Regions from separate parts of the Candidatus Nitrobacter laanbroekii genome, predicted to be linked through region 1. Evidence: riboswitches for the same ligand, from Rfam matches in the RefSeq annotation. Region 1 holds a riboswitch; each other region holds the start of a gene.
The links. A riboswitch is a leader RNA that binds a small molecule or an ion and turns the genes downstream of it on or off. The one in region 1 is predicted to bind cobalamin.

Region 1 (10,427 bases):
CTGCTCGCGATCCGCGGGCTGCGCGCGTCCTACGGCAAGATCGAGGCGCTGAAAGGCGTGGACCTAGTCATCAGGCCCGGCGAGATCGTGACCCTCATCGGTGCCAATGGCGCCGGCAAATCGACGCTGATGATGACTATTTTTGGCCGCCCCCGCGCCAAGGCCGGCAAGGTCGAGTTCGACGGCCGCGACATCACCGGCATGGCGACCCACGAGATCGCGCGGATGCATATCGCACAGTCTCCCGAAGGACGACGAATTTTCCCACGCATGAGCGTCGCCGAAAATCTGCAGATGGGTGCCGACGCAACCGGGTCGGGCGAAGGCGACCGCGCGGCGAACCTCGAGCGCGTGCTGACGCTGTTTCCGCGCCTGAAGGAGCGCCTGACCCAGCGCGGCGGCACGCTGTCCGGCGGCGAGCAGCAGATGCTGGCGATCGGCCGCGCGCTGATGAGCCGCCCGCGACTGCTGATGCTGGATGAGCCGTCCCTCGGCCTCGCGCCCCTGATCGCCCGCCAGATTTTCGATGCGATTCGCACGCTCAATCGCGAGCACGGCCTGACCGTGCTGGTGGTCGAGCAGAACGCCAACCATGCGCTGCGGTTGGCGCACCGCGGCTACGTCATGGTCAACGGCCTCATCACGCTCAGCGGAACCGGTGCTGAACTGCTGGCGCGGCCAGAAATCCGCGCGGCATATCTGGAAGGCGGCCGGAAAACCTAGACTAACCTTCGCTGCTTTCGCCGGGATGAGGCGGCGAAATTCCGTTCGATTACCGCGCCCGAGTGACGCGCAACCTCAAATTGGCGATGACTTCGCCGCCGTTTCAGCCGACAATGGCGCCGGCTCGTAACCTGGCACCGCGCCGGACCTTCCGTCAAAGATCATCGCGAGGATCCCGTATGACATCATTGAAGCTCATCGGCCTGGCCTTGGGGGCGTCACTCGCCCTGTCGACAGCAGCGTTCGCGCAGGACATCACCATCGCAGTGGCCGGCCCGATGACAGGCGGCGAATCCGCGTTCGGCCGGCAGCTCAAGAACGGCGCCGATCAGGCGATTGCCGATCTGAACGCCGCTGGCGGCGTGCTCGGCAAAAAGCTCGTGCTGTTCGTCGGCGACGACGCCTGCGATCCGAAGCAGGCCCGCTCGGTCGCCGAAAAGATCGCCAGCCAGGGCATCCCATTCGTGGCGGGACATTACTGCTCGTCGTCGTCGATCCCGGCCTCGGAGGCCTATGCCGACGGCAACGTGCTGGAGATCACGCCCGCCTCGACCAATCCGCTGTTCACCGAGCGCAAGTTGTGGAATGTCGCCCGGGTCTGCGGCCGCGACGATCAGCAGGGCTTGGTCGCCGCCAATTACATCCTCAAAAATTACAAAGGCAAGAACGTCGCCATTCTCAACGACAAGACGACCTACGGCAAAGGCCTCGCCGACGAAACCAAAAAGGAGCTTAACAAGGCCGGCTTCCAGGAGAAAATGTTCGAGTCCTACAATAAGGGCGACAAGGATTTCACTGCGATCGTCTCGCGCATGAAGCGCGACGATATCGACCTGGTCTTCGTCGGCGGCTATCATCAGGAAGCCGGATTGATCGTGCGCCAGATGCGCGATCAGGGCATGAAGACCGTCCTGATGGCGGGCGACGCGCTGGCCGCCAAGGAATTTGCGTCGATCACCGGTCCGGCCGCCGCGGGTACGCTGTTCACCTTCGGTCCCGATCCGCGCAAGAAGCCGGCGGCCAGGATGATCGTCGATCGATTCAAGGCCAAGGGCGTCGATCCGGAGGGCTACACTCTCTACACCTATGCGGCGATGCAGGTGTGGGCACAGGCCGCCGCCAAGGCCGGCACGACCGATCCTATGAAGGTCATGAAGGTCATCAAAGCGGGCGCGTGGGATACCGTCCTCGGCAAACTGGAATTCGATGCCAAGGGCGACGTCAAGCAGATCAACTATGTCGTCTACAAATGGGACGATAAGGGCAACTATGCCGAGCTCGACCCGGGCAAGGGCACCTGAGACGCCCGCCGTCCCGCCCTCAGCGTCGTCCCCGCGAAAGCGGGAGCGGGGACCATACGCCGTGTCGTCGATGATGCGGAAGGCGATTGTTACCGTCGATGGAAGGCGGCACAGCCGCCGTTGACCTCAGGGGTTATGGGTTCCTGCCTACGCAGGGACGACAAAGCGAACGCCTGCTGATTATCCGAAATTCTGCAGCGCCGGAAAGGCCTCCAGCAACCAGATACTGACGTTCGAAATGGTGCCGGTGAGGAATGCGATGCCGGTCAGCACCATCAGCACGCCCATGACGCGCTCCACCGTATTGAGGTGACGCTTCATGCGCTTAAGCAGCGAGGCAAACTGTTCGATCATGAGCGCCGCCAGCAGGAACGGGATGCCGAGCCCTGCCGAATATACGGCAAGCAACCCGGCCCCCTTCACGACAGTGGCCTCTGCCGCCGCTACCGACAGGATCGCCGCAAGGATTGGCCCGATGCACGGCGTCCAGCCGAACGCGAAAGCGAGCCCCATCACATAGGCGCCCCACAGGCCGACCGGCTTCGGTGCGGTGAGCCGTCCTTCGCGCATCAAAAAGCCGATCCGCGTCAGCCCCAGAAAGTGCAGGCCCATGACGATGATAACGATGCCGGCGGCGATCGACAGTTGCGCCGACCAGGCCCGGATGAAGCTGCCGATGAAGCTGGCGCTGGCGCCGAGCGCGACGAACACCGTGGAAAAGCCGAGCACGAACACCAATGCGGCCAGCATCACGGCCCGCTTCGAGACCCTGGTCGTCTCGTCGTGGGCCACGTGTTCGATGGTCGCGCCGGTGAGATAGACCAGATAGGGCGGCACCAGCGGCAGGACGCAGGGCGACAGGAAACTGACAAGGCCCGCGACCAGCGCGGCGGGAACGGAAACGTCGTGAATCATGAGGCTACTTGCCCTGCGATGACGCCAGGACGCAAGGCCTTCGCTCCCTTTCGCACCATTTGTGATCGAACCGTGATCGGTTGACCCTGGCGCGCCCATGCCGTCTCATCTGACGGTCAGCCGGTCTCCGGCGCCCGAACGAGGCCGAACCATGAAGAACCTGCTCACCGACGTTCCCGGCGTTCGTGTCGGCCACGCCGGTGACGCAGCGCTCGCCTCCGGCGTCACGGCGGTGCTTTTCGATCCCCCGGCCGTCGCGGCGATGGACGTGCGCGGCGGCGGGCCAGGCACGCGCGAAAGCGCCCTGCTCGATCCGGTCAACACGGTGGAGCGAATCGACGCACTCGCGCTGTCAGGCGGCTCCGCTTTCGGAATTGAAGCCGGCGGCGGCGTTCAAGCCTGGCTCGCCGAACGGGGGCGCGGTTTCGCGATCCGTGACGCCGTTGTCCCCATCGTACCCGGCGCCGTCGTGTTCGATCTCTTGAACGGCGGCGACAAGCGGTGGGGCCGTTTCGCGCCCTATCGCGATCTCGGCTACGCCGCGGCAGCGGCCGCCGGAGACGACTTCGCACTCGGCAACGCCGGCGCCGGGCTCGGCGCCACCACCGCCAATTTGAAGGGCGGCCTCGGCTCAGCGTCGGCCGCTACGCCGGGCGGCGTGCGGGTGGCGGCGCTTGCGGTGGTCAATGCGGTCGGCAGCGTCACGGTCGGCGACGGCCCCTGGTTCTGGGCCGCGCCATTTGAATCGGATAGCGAATACGGCGGACGCGGACTGCCGCCGTCGTTCGCGCCGGACATGCTGACGATGCGATTGAAGGGCAGCCCGGCGACAACCGTCGGAGAAAATACCACGCTCGCCGTCGTCGTAACCGATGCCGTGCTCACCAAACCGCAAGCCAGACGGCTGGCGATCATCGCGCAAACCGGCTTCGCGCGGGCGATCTATCCGGTGCACGCGCCGCTCGACGGCGATGTCGTCTTTGCCGCCGCCACCGGCGAGAAGCCGATCGATCCGCTCGTTGGATTGACCGAACTCGGCATGGTTGCGGCCAACACGGTGGCTCGCGCGATCGCACGCGGCGTCTATGAGGCCGCAGCGCTGCCGTTCCCGGACGCGCTGCCGGCATGGAAGGATCGGTTCGCGCGATAAAGATTTCTTCTCGCGCCCGGCGGCGCCTGCCGCGGTTTGCGCTGGTACGGAATACTCTTTATGTAACGAGGTATCTATTTCAGTATACATACGTATACGTACTAAAATATCTGCGATACTTAAGGTTAGTTTCCGGTATAACTTGAGACGACGATGTGACCGGCCGATGGTCTCCCGGTGCGCGCTACCGCGCACGTCAACAGTGGAGAAACGTCATGAAAAAAATTCTCGTTCTCGCCGCGGTCGCCAGCGCGTTCATGAGCGCGCCGGCCTTCGCCAAGGGCCAGGGCATCGGTATCGGAGCGAACGTGCTGACCGGCCGCGGCGGCGTGATCGGGCTGCTCAACGGGCGCGGTGCGCTGGTCGTCCACACCGCGGTCACCACCGGCAAAAACGGCGTGCTCGGCGCGGTGCTCGGCCGCAGTAACGTGCTGGGCGGATTGCTCGGCGGCGGATGCGGCTGCCACTGAACGTCGGTGGAAGGCGGACGGGGGCGACCTCGTCCGCACCCGCGGCTCACGCGCCGGAGCCACTTTTCGGCCCCGGCGGTTTGGCGGAAAAGCGCTTTGTGATCGACGACGTGACCACAAGTCCGTTCGCATCGTCGCCGGAGATCAGCGAGCCCTTTGCATAAGCGATATCGATGCCGAGCGTCAGGTCGTCGTCGATGTTGCGGGTCGCGCCGACGCCGCAGATCAGCGTCCGCGCACGAAACGGCGAGTCCAGATAGTCGGATGCCGCATAACCAACCGAAGCCGCCAGCGTCACCTCCGGCTCCACGTTCCAGGAGACCTTCGCGGAATATGCGGTGTCGATGGTGATCGGCGAGATCGGAAACGTGGTTTCGCCCGCGCGGCGCCACGCAGTCAGATCGATTCGAAAAGGCGCTGCACGCCAGGTCAAACTGGCATCGAACAGCGTTCGATTGACGTTGGTGAAATCCGGATCGTGCCATGTCCCGCGTAACTGCGAGACGGAGGCAAACGCGGTCACGGCGTCGTCGGCATATTTCGCGAATAGAAACGGCTGCACCCTCTCGTTGTGGCGACGATAGCCGAACACGTCGAACTCCTGCAGATAGCGCCGCACCGACAGGTTCACGGACGCGCCGAACTCGGACTTGCCGCTGACGAGACTGACGCCGGGGATCAGCGTGCCCCGCAAATACTGCTGCGGGTCGGGAAGAAAATCCTGAAAGATCGCGTTGGTCTGGTTCAGGCTCGACCGGCCTCCTTCCGCGGTCGCGAACAGCTTGATCGAGCCGTATCGGGCTTCACCCCTGACCGACTGGATCAGGTCGGTCGAGCGCAGATTGTAGGTGCTGGTGTCGGCAATGGTCGATGTGGAATCCAGCTTGAGATCGTCGTCGCCGATCGAACCGCGCAGGATCACCTTGCCGCCGCGAGCGGGCGTCAACAGCGGCTGCGCATAGTGCGTCGCATTGGCTTCCGCCGCGACACCCAGCGTGTAGCCGTCGGCTTTCATTCCCGCCGCCAACGCCGTGTCGGCGGCGATGAAAGCGCTGCCGCGACCCTGCCCAATCGAAAACTGCGGATTGGAATCGAAGCCGCCGCGCAAGCGGAACGACGCGGTGAAGTCGTCTTCAGCGGAAGCGTGGGAGCCGATGAGACCGACGCAGCCGGCGATCAGAAATACTTGTGGTATATACATACGTCCCTCGCAATACTTTGCAGAGGGAACGATTACTTGAAGGATATGGTTATCGGATCATGAAAATCGACGTCGGCGGCGCAATGATACGGATGCGGCGAACCCAAGGCTACCACCGGTAATCGCAACGGCTACGGATATTGTCAGAAAATGTCATTCCGGGGCGGCACCATCGGTCGGCAATTGCCGACCTGAGGTGCGAGCCTCAATGTGCAATTGCACATCGGAGAATCCGGGATTCACAAATTCTTCTCATGATACTGGATTCCCGACAGCCGCTAACGCAGCTTCGGGAATGACGGCCCGGTCGTCTGCTAAACGCTGACCGAGAGCGATTGAGTAGCCGACGCGGAGATCGCCTGGGCTTCGCGCTGGATCGCCTGCTGCATGAGGTTGTAGGACGATGACGCCGTGCCTGACATCGACGAAGACGGTGGTGACGTCAGCGTCACCTGGGTTCCATCCGCAAGCGTGGTCGTGGTGGTTACCGATCCGTCGCCATTGGTGATCGAGGTCGATGAGTCGAGCGCCGCGAGCAGTGAATCGGAACTCGACCCTCCGCTGGCACCGCTCGATCCGTCCGCGCTGCTGGAGCCGTCTGAACTCGCGACAGAGTGACGGTGGCCATGACCGTGTCCGTGGCCGCCTGCGCCTTTCAGGGCCGATGCCATCTCGTCGAGGCTCACCGAACCGTCGCCATTCGTATCCAGCTTGCCGAACACGTCGTCGGCCTGTGCCAGATTGGTGCCGCCCGCGCCGAGCGCGCTCTCGAATTCGGACTTGCTGATCTGGCCGTCGCCGTTGCCGTCGATCTGCGAAAACAGATCCTGTAACGCGCTGGATGCGCTGGTGGTGGTCGGCGCGCCCGACGACTGTCCCTGTGCCGCCAGCAGCGCGCTCATGGTCGCTGGCGCGATACAGTTTCCGCCGCCCGATCCCGACGAGGGGCCGGGACTGGTTGAGACCGTCGCCGTGCCGGCTGGATCGAATGATGCCGTTGCGGACGGACCGAACCCGGTCTTGACCGGCGAAGAGGTCGATGACGTCAGCGATTGAAATGCATCGATCGCCGACGACGCGGCCCCTAGGGCAAACAGCATGGCCATACTCCCGATAGGTGCCGCGCGCGGCGGAAGTCCCGTTCGGGAATCATTCGAGCAAGCGCCGTGCCACCATAGAAACACGATAGAATATGGAGTTTCAGCGCAACGCCCCGGCGAAACCGAGGCAAAACGTGCCGCCCGCGGGCAGAACTTGCCGTGCCTGCGCCCCGAAGCCATTCCGGATTCGGACGGATGCCACGCATTGCTCCCGGCCGCGGCCCATGTTAGGCGAGGCTCTCTCAAGCCCGCAGAAATTTCCGGAAACGTTCATGTCTCAGACTTTTGCGCCGCGTCCTCTCGTCATCGCACCGTCGATCCTGGCCTCGGACTTCTCGAAGCTGGGCGAGGAGGTCCGCGCCGTCGATCAGGCGGGCGCCGACTGGATCCATCTCGACGTGATGGACGGCCATTTCGTGCCGAACATCTCCTACGGCCCCGATGTCATCAAGGCGATGCGACCGCACACGAAGAAGATTTTCGACGCCCATCTGATGATCTCGCCCTGCGATCCCTATCTGGAAGCCTTCGCCAAGGCCGGTTGCGATCACATCACGGTTCACGTCGAAGCGGGGCCGCATCTGCATCGCTCGCTGCAGGCCATTCGCAACCTCGGCAAGAAGGCCGGCGTCTCGCTCAATCCCGCGACCCCACTCTCCACCATCGAGTATGTCCTCGACATGGTCGATCTGGTGCTGGTGATGTCGGTCAATCCGGGTTTCGGCGGCCAGAAATTCATTTCCTCCGCGCTCGACAAGATTCGGGATCTGCGCGCGATGACGGCGGGGCGGCCGATCGACATCGAGGTGGACGGCGGCGTCGCGCCCGACGTTGCGGGCGAGCTCGGTGCCGCCGGCGCCAATGCCTTCGTGGCGGGCTCGGCGGTGTTCAAGGGCGGCACGATGGAGTCCTACAAGGCGAACATGGACGCGATCCGCAGTGCCGCCGCCGCGGCGCGAGGCGAATTGGTCTGACGGAACGCTTAAGACCATCCGCATTATTCCGGAACGCATCGAAAATGCGATCCGGGACTCCGCGTCTTTGAAAATGCCGATGCGGCGGATATGCACCGGAGGCGGGAAAAGCCGCGTCCAAATCGCTCTGTCAATTGACACGGCTTTGACACACTTCTAAATGACCGACGACGGTTCTCCCTCGGGAGATCAAAAGGGAACGTGGTGCGGGATCATCCCAACGCCATGGCTGCCCCCGCAACTGTAAGCGGCGAATCTGCGTCACAGGCCACTGGGACATCTCGGCCCCGGGAAGGCGACGCAAGGTCACGACCCGCGAGCCAGGAGACCTGCCGTCAGCCGTGGTCACACGCGAAGGTGTCAGTCGGGGACTACAGACATCCGCTTCACCGGCGCCCCCGGGGCTCCTGTGAAACCTCGTTCGCTGTGACGTGCCACCGACGTCCTGCCGAGGTTTCCTCATGTCTGCCGCCTTCGTTTCCGGGCTTTATCGCAGAAGCCTGCTTGCCTCCACCGTCCTCGCGTCCGTGGGGTCGATCGGCCTGACCACGCCTTCCCTCGCCCAGCAATCCGCTTCTCCCAACCTGCTGCCACCGATCCAGATCGCGCCCTTGCCGGAGAGAACGACAGATTCGCCACCGCCGTCCCACCGCGCAGCTTCGCGGTCGCGCCGTGCGACCCGCTCCGCCTCTCGACAACCCGCCGTCGGCGATGCCCACGCTCCGGGCGCGACAGCATCCGTTATCGTCAGCACGACCGGTGTCGTGACGCCCGCAGGCCAGTTGGCAAGCTCCGTGACCGTCGTCACCGAGAAGGATATTCAGACCCAGCAATACCGCACCGTCCCGGATATCCTGAACACGGTCCCCGGTTTGAATGTCATACAAGCCGGCGGACCGGGCGCCCAGGCGTCGGTTTTCATGCGCGGCACCAATGCCAACCACACCAAGGTGATCGTCGACGGAATCGACATCGGCGATCCTGGCAACATCAATGGCGCATTCGACTACGCTCATCTTCTTGCGGCGGACATTCAGCAGATGGAAATTCTGCGAGGCCCGCAGAGCGGGCTCTACGGTTCCGACGCGATCGGCGGCGTGATCTCCATCATCACGAAGAAGGGAGAAGGTCCGCCGCGCGCCACGGCGTCAATCGAGGCCGGCTCGTTCAACACCTTCAACCAGACGCTCGGATTGAGCGGCTCCGAACAGAACTTCAATTACGCGGTCAACGTCGCTCATCTCCACGCCGGAGACATTCCCGTCACCCCGCAGGAACTGCTCCCGCCGGGACGGAAAGCGATCGGGAACAACTACGACAACAAGACCTATTCGACCAAGCTCGGGGTCGATCTCAATGAAAACCTGACCGTGAATTCGGTGGTTCGCTACACCGACGCGACGCTGCTGTTCACCGGGGATAGCGGATTTCCGAGCTTTCCCAATGCCGCGCAGAGCACGCACGCCGTCCAGCAGCTCTTCAACCGCGAAGAGGCCGTATGGTCGCTGTTCGACGGACGGATCAAGAACTACTTCGGCGTCAATTACACCAACAGCAGAGGCTACGACATAGGTCCGGGAGATCCGGTTGCGACGGCCACCACGGGCACGCGGCTGAAGTTCGACTGGCATACTGTGGCCGAGATTGCGCGCGACAACAACCTTATCGTCGGCGCCGAGCAACAGACCGATCGCATCGACACCACCGATCTTGCGGCTCAGAACGGCAACAAGGCCGGATTCATCGAGTTGCAATCGGCGTTTGCGAAACGCTTTTTCCTGGTTGCGAATGTCCGCGAGGACTCCAACGACCGGTTTGGCGAGCATGGGACCTACCGGATCGCGCCGGCGGTTATCCTTCCCGTCACCGAGACGAAACTGAAAGCGAGCTACGGCACCGGGTTCAAGGCGCCGTCGTTGAGCCAATTGTACCGGGACTATCCTGCATTCAACTTCTTCGCTAACCCCAACCTGAAACCGGAAGACAGCAAAGGCTACGATGCCGGCTTCGAGCAGCCTCTATTCAACGATCGCGTGCGGTTCGGCTCGACCTATTTCCACAACGACATCACCAACCTGATCGATTATAATGATACGTTCACATCGTTAGTGAATGTAAACAGCGCGACAACCGAAGGCACCGAAACGTTCGTCTCGGCACAGATCACAAAGTGTTTCGGCCTCCGCGCGGATTACACCTTCACCCGTGCCGTCGATGCCACCACCGGCCTGCAACTGCTGCGCCGGCCCAAGGACAAGTGGAGCGCGACGGCGACCTGGCTGCCTATCGATCAACTTACGTTGTCGGCGACGGTGCTCCATATCAGCAACTGGATCGACGTCACCCGCGACGGCTCGGCCTCCGGAATTGTCGCGCCCGGCTATACGCTTGTGAATTTGCGTGGCGACTATGCCATCAACGATCAGGTCAAGGTGTTCGGACGGGTCGATAATCTCTTTGACGTGCGCTACCAAAATCCGACCGGATTCCTTTCGCCGGGCCTCGGGATTTTCGGCGGCATCCGGGTCGCAAGTTACGGGGTGCAATAGCGTTGGGCGGCGGTTTGGCCGGAGAGAGGCGGCTTCCTGAAGCG
Region 2 (10,427 bases), 2.2 Mb from region 1:
TCCTCGATGTGGAAGGTGCGGCCCGCATCAGTGCGCCGCGTCAGGCTGGCGACGATCTGGTCGGTCAGTTCAGTGACGATGTCGTGGACCCGGCGCGAAGCGGCGGCGCTGTTGCCCTCGACCGCGAGAAACGCCTTGGTCAGCGCGACGGCGATCTTCGAGGAATCGAACGGCGATACCGACCCGTTGCGTCGAATGACCTGATACGCGGGTTCGCTGGGCGGCATCGCGATCGCAGCAGGCAAGGACGGACGCACGGCACGCGCAGTAGCTTCGGTTGCGAGAGACATCGGCTCAGGACCCCAGTTTGTTGTGAGCCGGGGCCGAGCGGAGACGCGGGCAGGGACATCCCGCGACAGACGCCGCGATCCCGCCACGCGATCCACCGGGACACCCCGCCCAGGGACGTTTCTGTTGTCGCGGCAGATCTACTGGCTCGCGGGTCCATGCGTCGGTCCGGTCTTCCCAGGGCCGTGCGGCCCCAGTGACACAATAATGGACTTCAGCTCACCGCTTACAGTTGCGGGGGCAGCGCCGGCATTGCCCGCGATTAAGACTCGGGCGCACCGGCTTCCCTCTTAGCTCTCGATTTTGCGACTCGAGAGACCGTGACCACCATATCTAGTAGTTCTACCGAACTTGGTGTCAATAGATCGTTTCGACCGCGGTCGCTAAATTCTCGTAATTCACAGTTCCGTCGAAGCGCTTCTATGGATCATCGGTCTGCCCGACCCTTGACGCTTCGATCCTACAGCCCATTATTCCAAGAGATATGCCGCAGCGTTTTTCTCGCGGCCCAACCGTCGAGTCTGCCGTGAACCAATTCGTCCGACCGAATCTGACGCCCCCGAACGGGCAAAAAAAGGTGCTTCTGCATTCCTGTTGCGCGCCTTGCTCGGGCGAAGTGATGGAAGCGATGCTGGCCTCGGGGGTCGATTACACGATCTTCTTCTACAACCCCAACATCCACCCCCTGAAGGAATACCTGCTGCGCAAGGACGAGAACGTCCGCTTCGCGGAGAAGCACGGCGTGCCGTTCGTCGATGCCGATTACGACAAGGACAACTGGTTCGCCCGTGCCAAGGGGATGGAGTGGGAACCCGAACGCGGCGCGCGCTGCACGATGTGTTTCAACATGCGATTCGAGCGCACCGCGCTGTATGCGCATGAGCACGATTTTCCGGTGATGACATCGTCGCTCGGCATCTCCCGGTGGAAGAACATGGCGCAGATCAATGACTGCGGCCATCGCGCGGCCGGACGCTATGACGGCCTGTCGTACTGGGATTTCAACTGGCGCAAGGGCGGCGGGTCGCAGCGGATGATCGAGATCAGCAAGCGCGAGGAATTCTATCAGCAGGAGTATTGCGGCTGCGTCTATTCGCTGCGCGACACCAATCAACACCGCAGGTATCAGGGCCGTCCGCCCATCGTGATCGGCACGCAATTCTACGGGAGCGATGACGATCCGGATTCGAAATAAGATTCCGCTATGGCCGGTTGACGACCCGTGGACGCTGGCCCATAGGTGGGGCCGTCGAGGTTCTCCGGGTATTCGTGCCTGGAGCTAAGAGGGAAGCCGGTGCGCTCTTGAGCAAGACCGGCGCTGCCCCCGCAACTGTAAGCGGTGAGCCGTGGTCCATCATGCCACTGGGTGTCGTCCCGGGAAGGCTGGACCAAAGCTGAGACCCGCGAGCCAGGAGACCTGCCCCGGCAACATAGTCGTCCTCGGGCGGGGTGTCCCGGTGGTGCGGTTGCGGTCTCGATGGCGGCTCGTCGCCAGGATTCCCATGCCGCGTCGCTAAGGCCCAGCCTCCAACATATGGGGTTAAGCCGTGTCTGTTTCCTCTCTTCCTGTCGCTACGCTCGGCACGCCGCGCATCGGTCCGCGCCGCGAACTGAAAACCGCGCTCGAAAGCTACTGGTCGGGCAAGTCCAACGAAACCGCGCTGCTTGAAGCGGCGGCCGGATTGCGCGCCGTGAACTGGGCGCGCCAGAAGTCGCTCGGCGTCACCGTCATTCCGTCGAACGATTTCACGCTCTACGACCATGTGCTCGACACCAGCGTCATGGTCGGCGCGATACCGGAGATCTACGGATGGAAAAGCGGGCCGGTGCCGCTCGCAACCTATTTCGCGATGGCGCGCGGCGCCCAGGGTGGAGATCACGATCCATCCTGCGCGCATGGCCATCATGGCGACGGTGACGTTCATGGCGCGCCGGCGCAGGAGATGACCAAGTGGTTCGACACCAACTACCACTACATGGTTCCTGAATTCAGCAAGGGCCAGCGCTTTGCGCTCTCCTCGCTCAAGGCGATTGATGAATATCGCGAGGCCAAGGCGCTCGGCTACCAGACCCGGCCAGTGCTGCTCGGCCCCGTCACCTATCTGAAATTCGGCAAGAGCAAGGACGCGAATTTCGATTCCCTGTCTCTACTTCCCGATCTGCTACCGGTCTATATCGACGTGCTCAAGCGCCTTGCCGCAGAGGGAGCCGACTGGGTGCAGCTCGACGAGCCCTGTCTCGTTCTCGATCTCGATGATGCGACCCGCGATGCGCTGCGCAAGACTTATGAGCAGGTCGCGCGCGCTTTGCCTAACCTGAAGATCATGCTGACCACTTATTTTGGCGGCATCGGTGACAATCTCGATACCACCCTCTCGCTGTCGGTCGCCGGCCTACACCTCGATCTTGTTCGCGCTCCCGAGCAGCTTGAGCCCATCGCGGCAAAGGCGGCGCAAGATCTGGTTCTGTCGCTCGGCGTCATCGATGGCCGCAACATCTGGCGCGCCAACCTGCCGGCGCTGCTTGACCGGCTCGAACCCGTGGTCGCCAGGCGTGGCATCGACCGTGTGCAGATCGCGCCGTCCTGCTCGCTCCTGCACGTGCCGATCGACGTGTCGCTGGAGACCGACCTCGATGCGGAGCTGAAGAGCTGGCTTGCGTTTTCGGTGCAGAAGATGAGCGAGCTGGCAACGCTCGGTGAAGCTCTCGCCAAAGGCCGCGACTCGGTCGGCGATGCGCTGGAAGCCTCCGCAAACGCCGCGGCGGCGCGCAAGACATCGCCGAAGGTCCATGACACCAGAGTTACAGCACGGATCGCAGCCATCACGCCTGACATGACCAGGCGCAAGAGCGTCTTCGCAGGTCGCGCCAAGTTGCAGCACGAGCGCTTCGGCCTCCCGTCGTTCCCGACGACCACGATCGGCTCGTTCCCGCAGACCGCCGAGGTCCGCAAGGCGCGTTCGGCGCACGCCAAAGGCATGATGAGCGATGCCGACTATGAGAAGTTCCTGCAGGACGAGACGGCCCGAACCATCCGCTGGCAGGAAGACATCGGCCTCGACGTGCTCGTGCATGGCGAGTTCGAGCGCAACGACATGGTTCAGTATTTCGGCGAACAGCTTTCCGGATTCGCCTTCACCAAGCACGGCTGGGTTCAGAGCTACGGCTCGCGCTGCGTCCGCCCGCCGATCCTGTTCGGCGACGTGTCCAGGCCCGAGCCGATGACCGTCGGCTGGTGGAAATACGCGCAATCGCTGACCGCGAAACCGATGAAGGGGATGCTCACCGGCCCCGTCACCATTCTCAACTGGTCCTTCGTGCGCGATGACGTGCCGCGCAGCGTTGCCTGCCGGCAGATCGCGCTCGCGATCCGTGACGAGGTCGCTGACCTGGAAACGGCCAGCGCATCCATGATCCAGATCGACGAGGCCGCGCTGCGCGAGGGGCTGCCGCTGCGCCGTTCCGAATGGAAGACGTATCTCGACTGGGCCGTGGAGTGTTTCCGTCTGTGCGCGAGCGGCGTCGCTGACGCGACCCAGATCCACACCCACATGTGCTATTCGGAGTTCAACGACATCATCGATGCGATCGCGGCGATGGATGCCGACGTCATCTCGATCGAGACGTCGCGCTCCAGGATGGAGCTTCTCGACGCCTTCAAGGATTACAAATATCCCAACGAGATCGGTCCCGGCGTCTACGACATCCACTCTCCGCGCGTGCCGGCGGTCGACGAGATGACCGGCCTGCTCAAACTTGCGCGCCAGCGCCTGTCCGACGGCCAGCTCTGGATCAATCCGGATTGCGGACTGAAGACCCGCAAGTGGGAGGAGGTCAGGCCGGCGCTCGTCAACATGGTGGAGGCGGCGAGACTGATGCGTTAGAAAGGTTGAGTGTACTCGACGAGACCTGACGATTTGAATGTACTGAAAAATGCTGCCGAATCAATCGCATAGATTTTCCGTCGCGCCCATGATGGATTGGACCGATCGGCATTGCCGGGTGTTCCATCGCCTGCTCACGCGTCGTGCGCGGCTCTACACCGAGATGCTCACGACCGGCGCGGTGATCCATGGCGCGCGCGACCGTTTGCTTGGGTTCAGTGATATCGAGCATCCGGTCGCGCTCCAGCTCGGCGGATCGCATCCGGGCGATCTCACGGCGGCCGCGCGCATCGGTGAGGATTTCGGCTACGACGAAATCAATCTGAACGTCGGCTGTCCGTCCGACCGGGTGAAGGATGGCCGGTTCGGCGCCTGCCTGATGGCCGAGCCGGATGTCGTTGCCGAGGCCGTTCACGCCATGAAACGCGCGGTGTCCGTTCCGGTCACCGTGAAATGCCGGATCGGGATCGACGATCAGGATTCCGAAACCGGCCTCGACGGCTTCGCGCGCAAGGTGGCGGCGGCCGGCGTCGATGCCCTGATCGTCCATGCGCGAAAAGCGTGGCTCCAGGGATTATCTCCGAAGGAGAACCGGAATATTCCGCCGCTGGACTATGACAGGATTTACCGGTTGAAAGCGTCGCTTCCCGATCTGCCCGTGATCGTCAACGGCGGCATCGGCGGGATTTCAGAAGCGAAACAACATCTGGCGCATGGCGATGGCGTCATGCTGGGCCGCGCCGCCTATCAGGATCCATGGCGGTTGCTGAAGGTCGATTCCGAACTGTTCGGCGAGGCGGCACTGCACGCCACGATGAAGCGCGCGCTCGAGGCCATGATACCTTACATCGAGGATCAACTTGCAAGCGGCGTGCGATTGCATTCCATCACCCGGCATCTTGTCGGCGCGTTTCATGGCGCGCCGGGGGCGCGGGCGTTTCGGCGCTATCTCGCCGAGAACGGCGTGAAGGCCGATGCTGGCGTCGATGTCTTGCGGGAGGCGATGGCGCTGGTGGATGAACCTGCGGTGTCGTCCATCGCGGCATGACGCGCTGCCAAACAAGCTCGGGCCGGCGCAACGTATCATCGATCTGCGAGAGCCGACCGAAATCGGCTGAGGCACGACGGTCCTTCCATCGCCAAATGGCTGCTCAAAGTCCGAGATAGGCGCGCTGTACTTCCGGGTCGTCGATGAGCTGTTTGGCGGGGCCGCTATGAACGATGCTGCCGGTTTCCATCACGTAACCCCGGTCGGCCGTCGATAGCGCCAGATTGACGTCCTGTTCGACCAGCAGCACCGTTACGCCTTCGTCGCGGATCGTGGTCAGGACATCCATCAACTGTTCGACGATGACGGGTGCCAATCCCAGGCTCATCTCGTCGATCATCAGCACGATCGGCGCCGCCATCAGGCCTCGCGCCATCGCGCACATTTGCTGCTCTCCGCCCGACATGCTTCCGGCGAGCTGCCGGCGGCGTTCCGCCATGCGCGGAAACAGCGCATACATCCTGTCGAGGTCGCGTGCGACGGCAGCTTTGTCGGTTCGCCTGAAGGCGCCCATCAGCAAGTTGTCCTGGACGCTCATGCGGTCGAACAACTGGCGGCCTTCCGGAACCTGAACCAGACCGGCCGCAAAGACCTGATCGGACGTCATCGGCATCAGATCTTGGCTGTTCATGACGATGCCGCCGGTGGCGGAAAGCACGCGCGACAGCGTGCGCAGCAAGGTGGTCTTGCCGGCGCCGTTGCTGCCGACCAGCGCCACGATCTCGGCCGGATAGACAGTCAGGGTGACGTCGTGCAAGACCGGCATCCCGCCATAGCCCGCGCTGACCGAGCGGACGTCAAGCAGAGGCTCCTTGACCGCTGGCTTTGTGCTCATATCCGCCTCTTGCCGAGATACGCCTCGATGACGGTCTGGTTTGCGAGCACGCTGGCGGGTTCGCCGTCTGCGATCTTTTCGCCATGGTGCAATACCAGCAGCCGGTCCGACAGACTCTTGATGGCTTTGATGACGTGCTCGATCACGAGAACGCTGATCCCTGTGTCGCGAACCTTGCGGATCACCGCGATCACCTCTTCGATCTCGACCAGATTCAGTCCGGCCATGACCTCGTCGCATAGCAAAACCTTCGGCTGCATCGCCAAAGCCTTTGCCAGTTCCAGCCGCTTGCGGCCAGGGCCGCCCAACTCGTCCGCGCGTTGATCGACGAACTTGCCGAGCCCGACAAAGTCCAGTTGAGCGCGCGCCTGCTCGCGGGCTTGAGCCAACTTGGCATGTCCTCCTCCGTGACCGAAGAGGGCGCCGACGGCGACGTTGTCCAACACCGACAGACCGGGAAACGGCCGCATGATCTGGAACGTGCGCCCGATGCCCAGCCGGGCACGACGGTAGGCGGCCATGCCGGCAAGAGACTGTCCTTCAAAAAAGATATCGCCCGAACTGGGCGCGAGCGTCCCACTGATCAGGCTGATGAGCGTGGTTTTTCCGGCGCCGTTCGGACCGATCACGCCGAGAATTTCCCGGGGCTGCAACAGAAAGCTGACATCGTTGACCGCGATCAGGCCGGCAAAGCGGCGGGTCACGTGTCTGATTTCGAGTATCGGGGTCACAGCCGGTGCGTCCGGATGTTTTCGGCGAAATACCGCCAGCCCGTCTTGCGGAACCGCCGCAACATGTCCGCCAGTCCGCGCGGCATGAGGACAACCGCGACCACGACGACGATGCCAAAGAAAAGGCTCGCAAGGCTGGTGATCTCGCTCGACAGAAATTCGGAGATCGCCGACAGCGAAAGCGCTCCGACAACCGGTCCCAGAATCGTGCCGGGCCCGCCGAATACCGCCATGATGATCATCTTGACGTTCAGGCTGATATCGAACGCGCTTTCCGGATCGATGAACGTAACCCAGTAGGCATGAATGCCTCCGGCCAGCGCGCTGAAAACGCCGGAAAGAGCGAAGGCCATTGTCTTATACAACGTCGTATTGACACCCATCACTTCCGCGCCCTCTTCGTTTTCGCGGATAGCAATCAATCCAAAACCGAAGCGGCTGCGCGTCAACCAGAAAACCGTCAGCGTAGCCAGCACCAGCAGCCCAAGCGACAACTCGTAAAACAGAGGATCGTTGTTGAGGGGCGGCAAGACAAGCCCGATATTCTGGCCGGCCAGGCCCACGTTGGAGACGATTGCGGTCATGACCTGAGCCAGCGCCAGCGTCGCAATCGCGAAGTAGTGGCCCCTCAGCCGCAGGACCGGAATCCCGAGGAGAACGGCAAAAGTGACCGCAAGTGCCACGCCGAACACCAGGCCAACGGGAAACGGCAAGTGCCACTGCGCCATCGCGATGCCCACACCGTAGCTGCCGAGCCCGTAGAACACCGAATTGCCGAACGACGCATAGCCGGTGTAGCCGCCAATGATATTCCAGCCCTGCGCCAGAACGGCGAGCAGCAGGGCATTGATTCCGAACTGGATCAGGACGTCCGATCCGAACCACGGCACCGCCGCGAGAACGGCGAGCGCCGCCAGGATGAGCGCGATGCGGAGCGTCTTCACGCCGCTTTCCCCAGCAGGCCGGTCGGCCGCACGATCAGGACCAGCACCAGCACGCCGAAGCTCGCCACGTCGGCGTAGGTCGGCCCTATATAAAGTGCGGTCAGCGATTCGAGGATTCCCAGAAACAGGCCTCCGACGATCACGCCGAGCGGATTGTCCAATCCTCCGATGATCGAAATGGCGAACGACTTCGCGGTCAACGCCGCGCCGATATACGGATTGATCTGCGACACAGTTCCATAAAGGCCTCCGGCTGCGCCGGCCAGCGCGATTCCGATGCCGAACGTCACGGCGTAGAGATGCCGAGGTTCAACGCCGTAGAGGCGGGCCGCCACCAGATTCTGCGCGGTGGCGCGGATGGCGCGTCCGAGCTTTGTGTGCAGCAGGAACAGCCACATCCCGACTGTCAGCGCGATGGCCACGCCGAAGGCCAGCAGCCGCGCCAGCGGCAAGACGACCGGCCCCAGCACGATGCTGTCGCCCGCATAGGTGGGATTGATGGTGCGAAAGTCGGCCGAGAATGCGAGTTGCGCAAGATAGGTCAGCACAACCTCCAGCCCGAACGTTATCAGCAACGTGTTGAACATCGGCGCGCGCACGATCAAATTCAAAAGGCCGCGCTGGACGCAGTAGCCGACCGCAAACATCACCGCCGCAGTGATCGGCAGGCCCAGAAACGGGTCGATATGCAGGTATGTGAAGAGATACAAGGATACATAGGCGCCGAGCATGATGAATGCGCCGTGCGCCAGGTTGACGATATTCAGCACGCCCCAGACCAGCGCGAGGCCGAGCGCCATCATGGCATACAGCCCGCCCAGAAGGGTGCCGTTGATAAGGACTTGTCCCAGCAGATCCAACGTCGTCCCGCCCCTTTTCAGCCAGAGGATCGTTCGCGATTCGCGCTAGAGTCAGATCCAACGACGTTGAATCTGACTCTAACCTTATTTTTTTGATTGAGCATGATCTTATTCGAAAGCCGGTTTCCACTATGCGCTGGCGCGGCCCTTCGCGTCGGGATCATCTCTAACGCGCGTCCCAGGCCGGCATCGGATATTTCGGCGCCGCGATTTTGCCGTGGACGCCCTGGATTGCGACCAGTTTGCCATCCTGGATCTGGATCACGGTCTGCGGCAGATCGATCTGGCCGTTCGCATTGAACGCAATCCGCCCGTAAAGACTGTCGAAATCCACCTTGGACAATGCGTCCCTGACCTTTACGGGGTCGATCGTGCCCGCATTTTCCACGGCTTTCACCACGGCCTCGACGTCGGCCGCGCCGGACGCGGCATGATAGTCGGGATCGTAGTTGAACTTCGCCTTGAAGGCCGCAGCGAATTGCGCGGCGTCGCCGAACCATTGATCCTTGAGGTCGGCGGAAGGCAGCCAGGCCGTCATGCCGAAAGCGTAGTCCGCATCTTTGCCGAGAGCCTTGCGGAAGTCTTCACTCGGGACGCCCACCGTGAAGGAATACATCTTCGGGGCGACCGCAAGACTCTTGGCCTGCCGCACGAAATTCAGAATCTCGGTTTCGTGGCCCGCCACCAGCACCGCATCGACGTTCTTGCTCTTGACCTGCGAGAGCAGCGAGTTGAAGTCCGTCGCATTGGTGCTGTAACGCTCGTCCATGGCCAGGGTGAAGCCAGCCTCTTTCAGTTTGGGCCGCGTGCCCTCCGCCACCGAGACGTCGAAGGCATCGTCGGCATACAGCAGGGCGACCGATTTCGGGGCCGGATCGAGCCCCTTCATCATCTCCACCGTCGAGCCGAAATAGTGGCTGGCCGGCGCCAGCGTTCCAAAAATATACTTGAACTTGCGCGCGAAGATCTGGTCCGACGCGCCGCCGCCCTGGACCATCGGAATCTGGTACTTTTCGGACACAGCCGAATCCGCCAGCGCGAAATTGCTTGCGAACGGCCCCAGCAGAAAATTCACCTTGTCCCGTGAAACCAGTTGCGTGTACTGACGCACGCTCAAATTGACGTCCGACTGATTGTCATAAAGTTTGAGTGCGAGCTTGTAGGTCTCATTACCGACCTTGACCCCGCCAGCTTCGTTGATCTTGTCGACCGCGAGTTGATAGGCGTCACGATAATACCGGCCGGTATTGGCAACGGGTCCCGTCAATTGTACGGACGCCCCCAGCACAATGTCCTTTGCCGCGGCCGAGCCAGACGACATCGCAACCGCAGCCGCGACCAAAGCGGCCGACAAACCGGAAATTTTCAACATGAAATGACCCTCTATAATGGCACTCTATAATGACACTCTGTCCCGCGGCTGTCCTGGTTCTGCGCCCTAGCTTCCGGTAATATTTCTTACTTCCCGCGATCAGCACCTGTAGGGGTGATGCGGGATGGATGTCTCGGTCGCGCTATACAACCAGCACGCAAGCACTTGGTTCCCGGTGCCCCGATAACGATCGAATCCGCGTTCACCTCGTATCCTGGCTTTTGACAAACGAATAAGACTGCGGCTCGATATCGGCTCGATAGCTATCGGGAGACCGCTTCAATGGACACGGAACTGGCCAGAACTTTCCTCACCGTCGTGACAGCGGGGAATTTCATCAGTGCCGCGGATCAGCTTCACGTCAGCCAGTCGACGGTCAGCACGCGCATTCACACGCTCGAAGAGCAGTTGGGCTGCATGCTCTTCGTCCGCAACAAGGCTGGCACGACGCTGACGTCTGCCGGC
Region 3 (10,427 bases), 2.1 Mb from region 1:
GCGGTGCGAACCTCCGTGACCAGTCCGGCCGCGGGCGCACGCAGGACGATCGATCGCGATTTGCTCCCCGGTGGCGGCGTCAGTTTCGCCAGTTCCTGATTCAGCGTGACGATGTCGCCCTCGCGGACCAGCACCGCGGTCACGCGCGATCCCTCCTGGTCCGGGCTGACCACCGCTTGCTGGCGCGGGACCACGAAGCCGGTCACGCGGACCATGTCGGAAAAGCAGGCGTTGGTCGCGCGGGCGACGGTCACGAGAGCGCTTCCTGACGGCCCGCTGTCGTCGGCGGACCGCGACGGGCTCACGACACCGATCGTCGCCGCCAGCACGCCGAAAAACAGGCCGCAGGCGACCTCACGCACGCATCGCGCTCCATAGCCAGAATCCGAAAGTCGCCTCACCTTGCAATTCTCTCATTGGCGCGTCGCTGCGTCGATACGGTGGCAATCGAAACCCTTTCGGTTCCAGTGTCCCGATTTTGGGGAAACGCTTCAGCGCACGCCGTAACCGGCAAACTCTTTCACGATGTCAGGGGTCCATTGCCTGGCATTGGCGGTGTCCCGGTTAACTTCCGCGAGAGCGCCGCTGCGCTGTCCGGGTAGCTGGCGTTGCCGATCACGAGCGCGACCCGCACTCTGCTGTTTTCCGTCGCGGCCGATGCGCCCGCCGGCGCCATCGCGGGCATCATCGTCAGCATCGACACGGCCAGCACGGCAACCCGAATGTTCATGCGGCGCCAGTCCAACAGTCGAACGCCATTCCAGCCCGCATCGTCGCGACCTTATCTTACGCGAACCGCATTTTCAAACCGGCGGGTGCGGCCGAGGGAACTCGGGAGCCGGGTTGCGCGTTTCCACGATCCAGCCGAAGACAGCGCCCGTCAGGCAGCATCCGATCGAAGGACCATCCTTGCAGGACCGTATGGACCGGATCGTCGAGACAGACATTCCCGCGCGTCTCGACGGCCTGCGCTGGAGCACGTTTCATACGCGGGTCGTAACCGCCCTCGGAATCACCTGGATACTGGATGGGCTGGAGGTGACGCTCACCGGTGCGTTATCCGGCGCGCTCAAGGACAGTCCCACGCTGCGCTTCACCAACCTCGATATTGGCCTCACCAGCAGCGCCTATCTTGTCGGGGCCGTGCTCGGGGCACTGGGCTTCGGCTGGTTGACGGACCGCATCGGGCGAAAGAAACTTTTTTTCGTCACGTTGACGCTCTATCTGCTCGCGACGGCGGCAACCGCGCTGTCATGGAACGTCGGCAGCTTTGCGCTGTTCCGGTTTCTCACCGGTGCAGGCATCGGGGGAGAGTACACCGCAATCAACTCGACGATTCAGGAACTGGTGCCGGCGCGTTACCGCGGATGGACCGATCTGACCATCAACGGCAGCTTCTGGATCGGCGCGGCCATCGGTGCGGTCGGCGCGATTGTGCTGCTCGACCCGCAAGTGATAGATCCGGAATTGGGCTGGCGGCTTGCGTTTCTGACCGGCGCAGTGCTGGGACTTGTGGTGTTTGTGATGCGGCTATGGATTCCGGAAAGCCCGCGCTGGCTGATGATTCACGGACGGCCGGATCAGGCGGCCGGCATCGTCGCCGGCATCGAACGGATGGCGGTTCGCCATTCGGATGCGCCCGCTGACGGTGTCTGGCCCACAATCAGGATTCGAATGCGCGACCATACACCGCTGCGCGAGGTGGCGCGGACGCTGTTCTACGCATACCGGCAGCGGTCGCTGGTCGGTCTTGCGCTGATGGTCGCCCAGGCGTTCTTCTACAATGCGATCTTCTTCACTTATGCGCTGGTGCTGTCGACCTTCTACAACATCCCGTCGGGCCGGATCGGCTGGTACCTCCTCCCTTTCGCGGCAGGCAACTTTCTCGGACCGCTGTTGCTCGGGCGGCTATTCGATACGGTCGGGCGCCGCGCGATGATCGCCTTCACCTACGGGATATCCGGCGTTTTGCTGGCCGCATCGGGCTATCTTTTCGCCGCGGGCGTTCTGACTGCGCAGACGCAGACGATCGCGTGGATGGTGATTTTTTTCTTCGCATCGCCGGCCGCCAGCGCGGCCTATCTGACCGTCAGCGAGACGTTTCCGCTTGAGGTGCGGGCGCTGGCGATCGCAATGTTTTATGCCATCGGGACAGGAATCGGCGGCGTCGCCGGTCCTGCGCTGTTCGGCGCCTTGATCGACAGCGGCTCGCGTGACAGCGTGTTTGTCGGATATTGTCTCGGATCGGCATTGATGATCGCCGCCGCACTGATCGGCTGGCGATACGGGATTGCCGCCGAACGGCGCCCACTCGAATCGGTGGCGTCGCCGCTTGCCGTTGTGGAGTCATGATGAATCAGGATTTAGTGGAACCCGTGCCGAAGAAGACCGCTTCCATGGCCGACGGCCCCGGATCTCACATGCTGCCGCTCGGCAAATCCGCCCTGCTGCTCGATATCGACGGCACGCTGCTCGATCTCGCGCCGTCGCCGAGCGAAGTTCGCGTGCCGCCAAAGCTCGCGACCTCGCTGGCGCGGCTGCTGGCGCGGACGGATGGCGCGCTGGCGCTGGTCAGTGGGCGTTCGCTCAGCGATATCGACCGGATTTTCGCGCCGATGCTGTTTCCCGCGGTCGGCGGCCACGGCGCGGAGATGCGGATTTCGGCCGAAAGCGAGGCAGTGGCTGCGCACGCGCCGCCGATGAACGCGGATCTGATGCGGCGTTTTGCGGCCATCGCCGAGTTGCATGCCGGCATCCTGGTGGAGAACAAAGGTTACTCGCTGGCGCTGCATTTCAGGAAGGCGCCGGATACCGAGCAGGCGATCTACGACGCGGTCTCGGTGATACGCGCCGACCTGCCGAATGCGCCGATCGAGGTGCTGCCTGGCAAGTTCGTGTGCGAGATCAAGCATTCCGGATTCACCAAGGCGACCGGCGTAACCGAATTGATGGCGCATGAGCCGTTCAAGGGACGGCGGCCGGTCTTCATCGGCGACGACGTGACCGATGAAACGGTGTTTGCGATCATGCCGGACATGAAGGGCCTCTCGTTCTCGGTGGGCCGGCGCGCCAAGGGCGTCGACGGCCACTTTCACGCGCCCCGCGATGTCAGGGCCTGGCTGGCCCGCCTTCTCGATGACGAACGCGCTGTCGCGGAATGAGCGATCATGGCCTCGATCTCGCCGTCATAGGCAACTGCCGCACGGCCGCGCTTGTCGATCCGACAGCGCGGCTGGTGTGGTGGTGCTTTCCGCGCTTCGACGCCGACCCGGTGTTTTCGCGCCTGCTTGCGGGGGATGAAGAAAAGGGCTTCAGCGATGTCGTGCTGGACGGCATGGCCGATTTCCAGTCGGACTATGTCCGCAATACCGCGATCGTGTCCACGGTCCTGACCGACAGCCGCGGCAATGCGGTGCGCATCACCGACTTCGCGCCGCGCTTCCGGCAGTATGGCCGCATATTCCGGCCGCCGCAGTTGTTTCGCATCATCGAGCCCGTCGCGGGCCTGCCCCGGATCACGATCCGCATACGGCCAACGCACGCCTATGGCAAGCCGCTCAAGCGGCACTCGACGGGAAGCAATCATATCCGCTACTTTGAAGACGACGATACGGCGATCCGCGTGACCACCGACGCGCCGCTGGCCCTGATCGAAAACGAAACGCCGTTCGTTCTGACCCGGCCGATGCATCTGGTGTTCGGCAACGACGAAGCCTTCCCCGGCGATCTGGCGTCGACCGCCCAGCGTTTCGCCGAGGAGACCAAAACCTATTGGCTGGGCTGGGTACGGCGCCTCTACATCTCCTACGAATGGCAGGAAGCCATCATCCGCGCGGCCATCACGCTCAAGCTGTCGAACTTCGAGGAGACCGGCGGCATCATCGCCGCGCACACCACCTCGATTCCGGAGGCGCCCGGCTCGGGCCGCACCTGGGACTATCGCTATTGCTGGCTGCGCGATGCCTATTTCGTCGTGAAGGCACTCAATCGCGTCGGCGCGACGCGGACGATGGAGGACTTCATCGGCTTCACGCTGTCGCTCGCATCGAATACGGAGGAGGATCTGAAGCCGGTCTATAGCGTGGTCCCGAATCTGCCGCTGGACGAGTGGATCGCCGCAGATCTTCAGGGCTACCGCGGCGACGGGCCGGTGCGCGTCGGCAACGCCGCGGTCGACCAGACCCAGCACGACACCTACGGCAGCGCCATCCTGGCGGCCTTGCCGCTGTTCTTCGATCGGCGGTTGCCGCGCCCCGGCGACGAAAGTCTGTTTGCCCTGCTTGAATCGCTCGGCCACAAGGCGGCCAGGGTTGCGATGACGAACGACGCCGGCATCTGGGAATATCGCGGTCGCCAGCGCATCCATACCCACTCCGCGGCGATGTGCTGGGCCGGGGTCAATCGGCTTGCGGCCATTGCGGAACGGCTTGGCCTGCCGGAACGCGCGGCGCACTGGAATGCGGTCGCCGATCCGTTGCACGCCGAACTGATCGATCGCGCCTGGAACCCGAAGCGCGAGGCCTTCACCGCCGCGTTCGGGTCCGACGATCTCGATGCGAGCGTGCTGTTGCTGCCCGAACTCGGCGTTTGCGAGGTCGACGATCCGCGTTTCGTGAAAACCGTCGCCGCCATGGAGCGCGAGTTGCTGCGTGAGAAGCATGTCATGCGCTACGCCGCGGAAGACGACTTCGGTGTTCCGGTGACTGCGTTCCTGATCTGCCGGTTCTGGCTGATTGATGCGTGGTGGGCGCTCGGACGGCGCGAGGAAGCGCGGGAGGCGTTCACGGATGCGCTGGCGCATCGCAATCGCTACGGGCTCTTGTCGGAGGACATCGATCCGAAAACCGGCGCGCTATTCGGGAATTTCCCGCAGACATACTCCATGGCGGGATTGATCCTCACCGGCATGAGATTGTCGCGGAACTGGGAAGATCGATACTGGCGCAGTTGATCGAATGTTAAAGACACATGCAGTAAAAATCGCTGTGACAGCGAATTCTTTACTTCAATGACTGACTTCACTGACTGGAACTTTGAGTATCGCTCTATATTGCCCGAATTTGGCGTCAATTTGGTTGGAAGGAGGCAGGAACCATATTGATGAACGAGCGTTTATCTGACGGGTGCAAAACCAGGAGGGGACCCTGTGAACCTCGTTGTCGTTTCGAATCGCGTGGCGCGCGCACGGGCCAATGAGCCCTTGACGGGCGGTCTCGCGGCGGCGTTGTTGCCAGTTGTAGAGAAATCGGGCGCGATCTGGGTAGGTTCCAGCGGTCGTGTGCGCGACGGGTCGCACAAGGATTCATTTGCAGAAGTTCAAGCCCTGGGCGCCGGGGCACTGGCCTTGCTCGATCTGCCCGCGGCGCATTACGGCGGATATTATGAGGGCTTCGCCAACTCGGCGCTATGGCCGGCGCTTCACTCCCGATCCGATCTCATTCGCGTGTCGCAGGACGACTATCAGTCGTACCGCGAGGTCAACGCCTTCATGGCGCGGGCCTTGATGCGCTTCCGCAAGCCGGACACCGCCTTCTGGATTCAGGATTATCATTTTCTGTCGCTGGGCGCCGAACTGCGCGATCTCGGCGTCCAACATCCGATCGGTTTCTTCCTGCATACGCCGTGGCCGACCCGCACCATCATCGACGCCGTTCCGCATCATCGCGAATTGGTCGAGGCGATGCTGGCTTACGATCTGATCGGATTCCAGACCGATGACGACTGCGAAAATTTTCTCGGCTATCTTCAATCCGAACTCGGCCTCACGATCGAGGACGGCGCCGTGACCTCGCGTTACGGCAAGTCGCGATGCGCCGTATTTCCGATCGGGATCGATGTGGAGAAATTCGCGTTGCAGGCCGCCAAGGCGTCCTCGCATCCGGACGTCTCGCGGTTGCGGCGCAGCCTGAACGGAGAACAGCTGGCGATCGGCGTCGACCGCCTGGATTATTCGAAGGGACTGGTGAATCGGATCAGTGCATTCGACCGTATGCTGACCGCGCAGCCCGCGCTGAAGCGCACGGTGACGCTGTTGCAGATTGCGACCCCCTCCCGCGGCACCATCGAGGCCTACGGCAACCTGCAGAGCGAACTTGCGAAACTCGTCAGCGACGTCAATGGCCGTCACGGCGAAACCGACTGGATGCCGATCCGCTACCTCAACCGGGGGTACAGCCAGACCGTGCTGGCCGGTCTCTATCGCACGGCGCGCGTGGGCGTGGTGACGCCGCTGCACGACGGGATGAATCTCGTCGCCAAGGAGTATGTCGCCGCGCAAAATCCGGCCGATCCGGGCGTGCTGGTATTGTCCAAATTCGCAGGCGCCGCAAATCAGTTGCAGACAGCGCTCCTCGTTAACCCGCACGAAATCGACGGGATGGCGCGCGCCATCGCGACCGCGTTTTCGATGCCATTGACGGAACGCAGGATGCGCTGGGAAGCCATGATGCGAAAGCTGCGCGCCAGCACCGTCCAGCAGTGGTTTGCGGATTTTTCCGACGCGCTCGAGGACGCACAGGCGTCCGACAGGAAGGTCGCAAGCGAAAGCGTCGCTGTCGAATCGCCGAAACCATGGCCGCTGCACGCGGTCGGCTCGGGGAGCAGCGCGCGCGTTCATTAGAGCGCTTACCGTTCTGATGGAATCAGAACGGGCACTCCAAGCGATTGAGTGGTCGCATTTCCTTACGGTGAGCCGGTGTCCACTTCATCGGGAAGTGCTTTAGATGAGCTGACGATGAAGCGTTTCAACGCGTCACGGCCATCAAGAGATTGAATCATAATTCAGCCCCGCGCAAAACCCCATAACCCGATTTTCAAAATAGCCTCTCAGAAGTTGGCCCAACCAAAAGTTCGTCCAACAGATTCGCCGGACATGAAGCGAACTGCTGAACCACCACACGGGCAGGCATCGGCCGTCCGATCGATGCCCGATGGCAGCAGCAAATCGTCGGAACGGATGGCCATGGCCCGAAAATACTTTATATCATTCATATATTTATGAAAAATCCCGGCGCCACGGCGTCGCTCTCTTGCAAAAACCGGCACGCCCCGTCATGAGAAGACGCCCGGAGAGATGGCCGAGTGGCTTAAGGCGCACGCTTGGAAAGCGTGTGTGCGGGAAACCGTACCGTGGGTTCGAATCCCACTCTCTCCGCCATTTTTATCGTGACGAACATTCTTTACGGTTGCGAGCGCGGGTGAGAGCCCAATAACGCCAGGCTTTGGGCCGGAGCAGTTCGCAAACATCCTGGCGGCGGCCGGGCGGCGTATGCGGTGCGCAGGGAGAACAGTTGCGCCACCGACTGTTGAAACGGGGATGATCGTATGATCGAGGTTCAGCGTGTCGGTGAGGGCGACCCATTCGATTTCGAGGTCGTGGTCCGCGAAGGAAAGAGTGAGACTCGTCATCGCGTCACAATGTCTGAAGTGAAGAGCAAGCAACTGACAGCCGGCAAGCACACGCCTGAGCGCTGCCTCGAGGCCGCCTTTCGCTTCTTGCTCGACCGGGAGCCCAAGGAGTCGATCCTCGCTCGCTTCGATATTTCTGTGATTTCGCGCTACTTCCCTGAATTCGAGCAGGAACTGCCTCGTTATCTCTCGCGGTTCTGATGGTATTGCGTACTCGCTGTATTGCGCGGCAACGCAGGCGAACGCGTTCGCGGTTGCATGGGGTGTGCCGCTGTGCTTGTTTGGAGCGTCATCGGTGCCTCCCCTGGAGCATGATCCCGAAAAGTGGAAACCGGTTTTCGGATAAGACCATGCTCAATCAAAAGGATAAGGCTAGATTCCGGTTCAACACGGTTGAATCGGAATCTAGGAGGTGAAACGGGAATACGGTGCGGGGATACTGCCCCCAATACCGCGGCTGCCCCCGCAACTGTAAGCGGCCATCCGCATCCATTCAGCCACTGACCATGCCATGCATGGGCGGGAAGGCGGATCCGGATACCGGCCGCGAGCCAGGAGACCGGCCGGTGACGCATTCTTCGAGCGCTTATCGTTCTGATGAAATCAGAACGAGCGCTCCAACCTATTGAATGGTCGCATTTCCTTACGGTGAACCGGTTTCCACTTCACCGGGAAATGCTCTAGGCGTTGAAATGCTCTAGGCGTTCGACGGCGGGTCGGCGGAAAGGGTCGTCATGGGTCTCCCGAAATGTGTTGCCGGGCCGGCCGGGCCCGCGATTTGCACGGCTTTCAACGCCACATCTTTCAACGCCAGATGGTGACGACAGGCATCGCGGACCGCCGACGAACGATCGTGACGGTCGCGCTGTGCGCGGCGGTCGCGGTGCTGACGCTGGTGTCGCTGGGAGTGGGTCCTGTGAGGTTGTCGCCGGTCGCCGTTCTCGATGCCTTGTTCGGCAGCGGCGGCGAGGTCCAGCGGATCATCGTGCAGGAGATCCGCCTGCCGCGCGCGATCCTCGGGGTCGCCATCGGCGCCATTCTCGGTTTGTCGGGCGCGGCTTTGCAGGGCCTGCTGCGCAACCCCCTGGCGTCGCCCTCGCTGTTCGGCGCGCCGCAGGCGGCGGCGTTCGGCGCGGTGCTGGTCATCGCGCTCGGGTCGGCCGACGTGCGTTCCTTCGCACTGCCGGTCGCGGCCATCGTCGCGGCATTCGTTTCAGTGTTCGCGCTGCTCGCGATCGCGGGGCGTCATGCGAACCTGCTGATCCTGATTCTTGCGGGGCTTGCGATTTCGTCGTTGGCCGGTGCCGCGACATCGCTGACCATGAACATGTCGCGCAATCCGTTCGCGGCGCTGGAGATTGCATTCTGGCTGTTGGGTTCGCTGGAAGACCGCAGCTTTCGCCACGTGATACTGGCGCTGCCGTTCATCGTCGCGGGAGCCGCGATCCTGATGAGCCAGCGCCATGCGTTTCGCGCGCTCAGTCTTGGTGAGGAATCCGCGCAGAGTCTCGGCGTCGATGTCGGCCGGTTACGGCTGTGGGCGATCCTCGGCGTTGCGCTCGGCGTCGGCGGCGCGGTTGCGGTAGCCGGCGCCATCGGCTTCATCGGCCTGGTCGCGCCGCATCTGATGCGACCCCTGATCGGCTACGACCCGGCGCGGCTGCTGGTGCCGAGCGCGCTGACCGGCGCGGCGCTGCTGCTCGCGGCCGATATCGCGGTGCGCGTTATCCCATCGACCTCGGACATCAAGGTCGGCGTGCTGACCGCGCTGATCGGCGTGCCGTTCTTTCTCTACCTGATCGTGCGCGAGCGGCGCGCGCTGGGTGGAGGCGTCGCATGAGCGAAGTCGCCATTCTCGTCGCATCGTCGGTGTCGGCCAGCCTCGGAAAGAGAGTTGTCCTGAGCGATATTTCGCTGGCGCTCCCAGGCGGACATCTTGTCGCGCTGGTCGGGCCGAACGGCGCCGGCAAGACCACGTTGCTGCGGGCGCTGGCGGGCCTTCTGCCATCGGAAGGGACCATCGAGGTTTGCGGCGACGCGCTGCCATCGCTCACCCTTCGAGAGCGCGCGCGCCGTTTCGCCTACCTGCCGCAGGGCCATCAGATGCATTGGCCGTTGCCGGCGAAGGATATCGTGGCGCTTGGACGTTACCCACATGGCGCGGTCGATCCGGCACGGCTGACAGAGAAAGATGCCGCGGCGGTGATGCGGGCGATGCAGGCGACCGACGTGGTAGTTTTGAGCGATCGCCGCGTGACGGAATTGTCCGGCGGCGAACGCAGCCGGGTGGCGCTGGCACGGGTGCTGGCCGTGGAAGCGCCGGTGCTTTTGGCCGACGAGCCGACCGCATCGCTCGATCCGCGCTATCAGATCGAAGTTCTCACCAAACTGCGGAGCGCCGCGGACCAAGGGACGCTGGTCGTCGTGGTGACGCACGATCTCGGGCTCGCGGCGCGGTTTGCGGATATCGTTCTCGTGCTGTCCGACGGGCGCCTGGTGTCGCAGGGACCGCCTGCCGACGCGCTCTCGGAGACCGTCATAGCCAACGTCTTTCGCGTCAGGACCTATCGGGCCGACTATCAATGCGAAACCGTGATCGTGCCGTGGGCGGAGGTTTGATCGCGATGTCGCTGTTTGCACGGGTGCAGCGCCTCAGTGAGGCGATCCGGGCCGCCATCGTCGGGCGCAGATGCAGCGGTCTTGCCGCGATCGTTCTGACATTGACCGTCGGAGCCGTCACGCGGGCGCAGGCCGCCGATCTGCTGCGCGTCGCCTCGATCAATGTCTGCACCGATCAGCTTCTGATGACGCTTGCCGATCCCGCCCAGATCCTCGGCCTCAGCCCTTATTCGCGGGATGCCGCGCGCTCCTGGGCCGCGGCGGAGGCGAAGAAGTATCGGCGGCTTTCCGGCGAGGCGGAGGATGTGCTGATGCTCAGGCCGGATGTTGTCGTCGCCAGCCTTTACATGAAGCGAACGACGCGCGAGTTGCTGAAGCAGCAAGGAATGAGGGTCGCCGAA

Region 2: another riboswitch for cobalamin. It lies ahead of metE (5-methyltetrahydropteroyltriglutamate--homocysteine S-methyltransferase); the one in region 1 lies ahead of V4R08_RS02220 (TonB-dependent receptor plug domain-containing protein).
Region 3: another riboswitch for cobalamin. It lies ahead of V4R08_RS12170 (FecCD family ABC transporter permease); the one in region 1 lies ahead of V4R08_RS02220 (TonB-dependent receptor plug domain-containing protein).

What each region holds. Positions count from the first base shown of each region.
Region 1 covers NZ_JBAMDA010000001.1:473,150-483,576, reverse strand. Annotated here, with positions in the region: gene V4R08_RS02260 (ABC transporter ATP-binding protein) at 1-723, shown strand, start outside; gene V4R08_RS02255 (branched-chain amino acid ABC transporter substrate-binding protein) at 903-2,024, shown strand; gene V4R08_RS02250 (cytochrome c biogenesis CcdA family protein) at 2,205-2,939, opposite strand; gene V4R08_RS02245 (P1 family peptidase) at 3,091-4,089, shown strand; gene V4R08_RS02240 (hypothetical protein) at 4,305-4,559, shown strand; gene V4R08_RS02235 (outer membrane beta-barrel protein) at 4,606-5,760, opposite strand; gene V4R08_RS02230 (EF-hand domain-containing protein) at 6,075-6,860, opposite strand; gene rpe (ribulose-phosphate 3-epimerase) at 7,133-7,834, shown strand; cobalamin riboswitch at 7,989-8,185, shown strand; gene V4R08_RS02220 (TonB-dependent receptor plug domain-containing protein) at 8,296-10,383, shown strand.
Region 2 covers NZ_JBAMDA010000001.1:2,686,445-2,696,871, forward strand. Annotated here, with positions in the region: gene V4R08_RS12475 (ribonucleoside-diphosphate reductase subunit alpha) at 1-290, opposite strand, end outside; cobalamin riboswitch at 405-626, opposite strand; gene V4R08_RS12480 (epoxyqueuosine reductase QueH) at 815-1,483, shown strand; cobalamin riboswitch at 1,524-1,727, shown strand; gene metE (5-methyltetrahydropteroyltriglutamate--homocysteine S-methyltransferase) at 1,836-4,172, shown strand; gene dusA (tRNA dihydrouridine(20/20a) synthase DusA) at 4,222-5,220, shown strand; gene V4R08_RS12495 (ABC transporter ATP-binding protein) at 5,324-6,055, opposite strand; gene V4R08_RS12500 (ABC transporter ATP-binding protein) at 6,052-6,786, opposite strand; gene V4R08_RS12505 (branched-chain amino acid ABC transporter permease) at 6,783-7,715, opposite strand; gene V4R08_RS12510 (branched-chain amino acid ABC transporter permease) at 7,727-8,590, opposite strand; gene V4R08_RS12515 (amino acid ABC transporter substrate-binding protein) at 8,757-9,962, opposite strand; gene V4R08_RS12520 (LysR family transcriptional regulator) at 10,245-10,427, shown strand, end outside.
Region 3 covers NZ_JBAMDA010000001.1:2,615,663-2,626,089, reverse strand. Annotated here, with positions in the region: gene V4R08_RS12215 (efflux RND transporter periplasmic adaptor subunit) at 1-314, opposite strand, end outside; gene V4R08_RS12210 (hypothetical protein) at 521-730, opposite strand; gene V4R08_RS12205 (MFS transporter) at 922-2,352, shown strand; gene otsB (trehalose-phosphatase) at 2,397-3,161, shown strand; gene V4R08_RS12195 (glycoside hydrolase family 15 protein) at 3,158-4,951, shown strand; gene otsA (alpha,alpha-trehalose-phosphate synthase (UDP-forming)) at 5,147-6,619, shown strand; gene V4R08_RS12185 (hypothetical protein) at 6,826-6,963, opposite strand; tRNA gene V4R08_RS12180 (tRNA-Ser) at 7,067-7,156, shown strand; gene V4R08_RS12175 (hypothetical protein) at 7,324-7,608, shown strand; cobalamin riboswitch at 7,771-7,989, shown strand; gene V4R08_RS12170 (FecCD family ABC transporter permease) at 8,222-9,247, shown strand; gene V4R08_RS12165 (ABC transporter ATP-binding protein) at 9,244-10,026, shown strand; gene V4R08_RS12160 (ABC transporter substrate-binding protein) at 10,032-10,427, shown strand, end outside.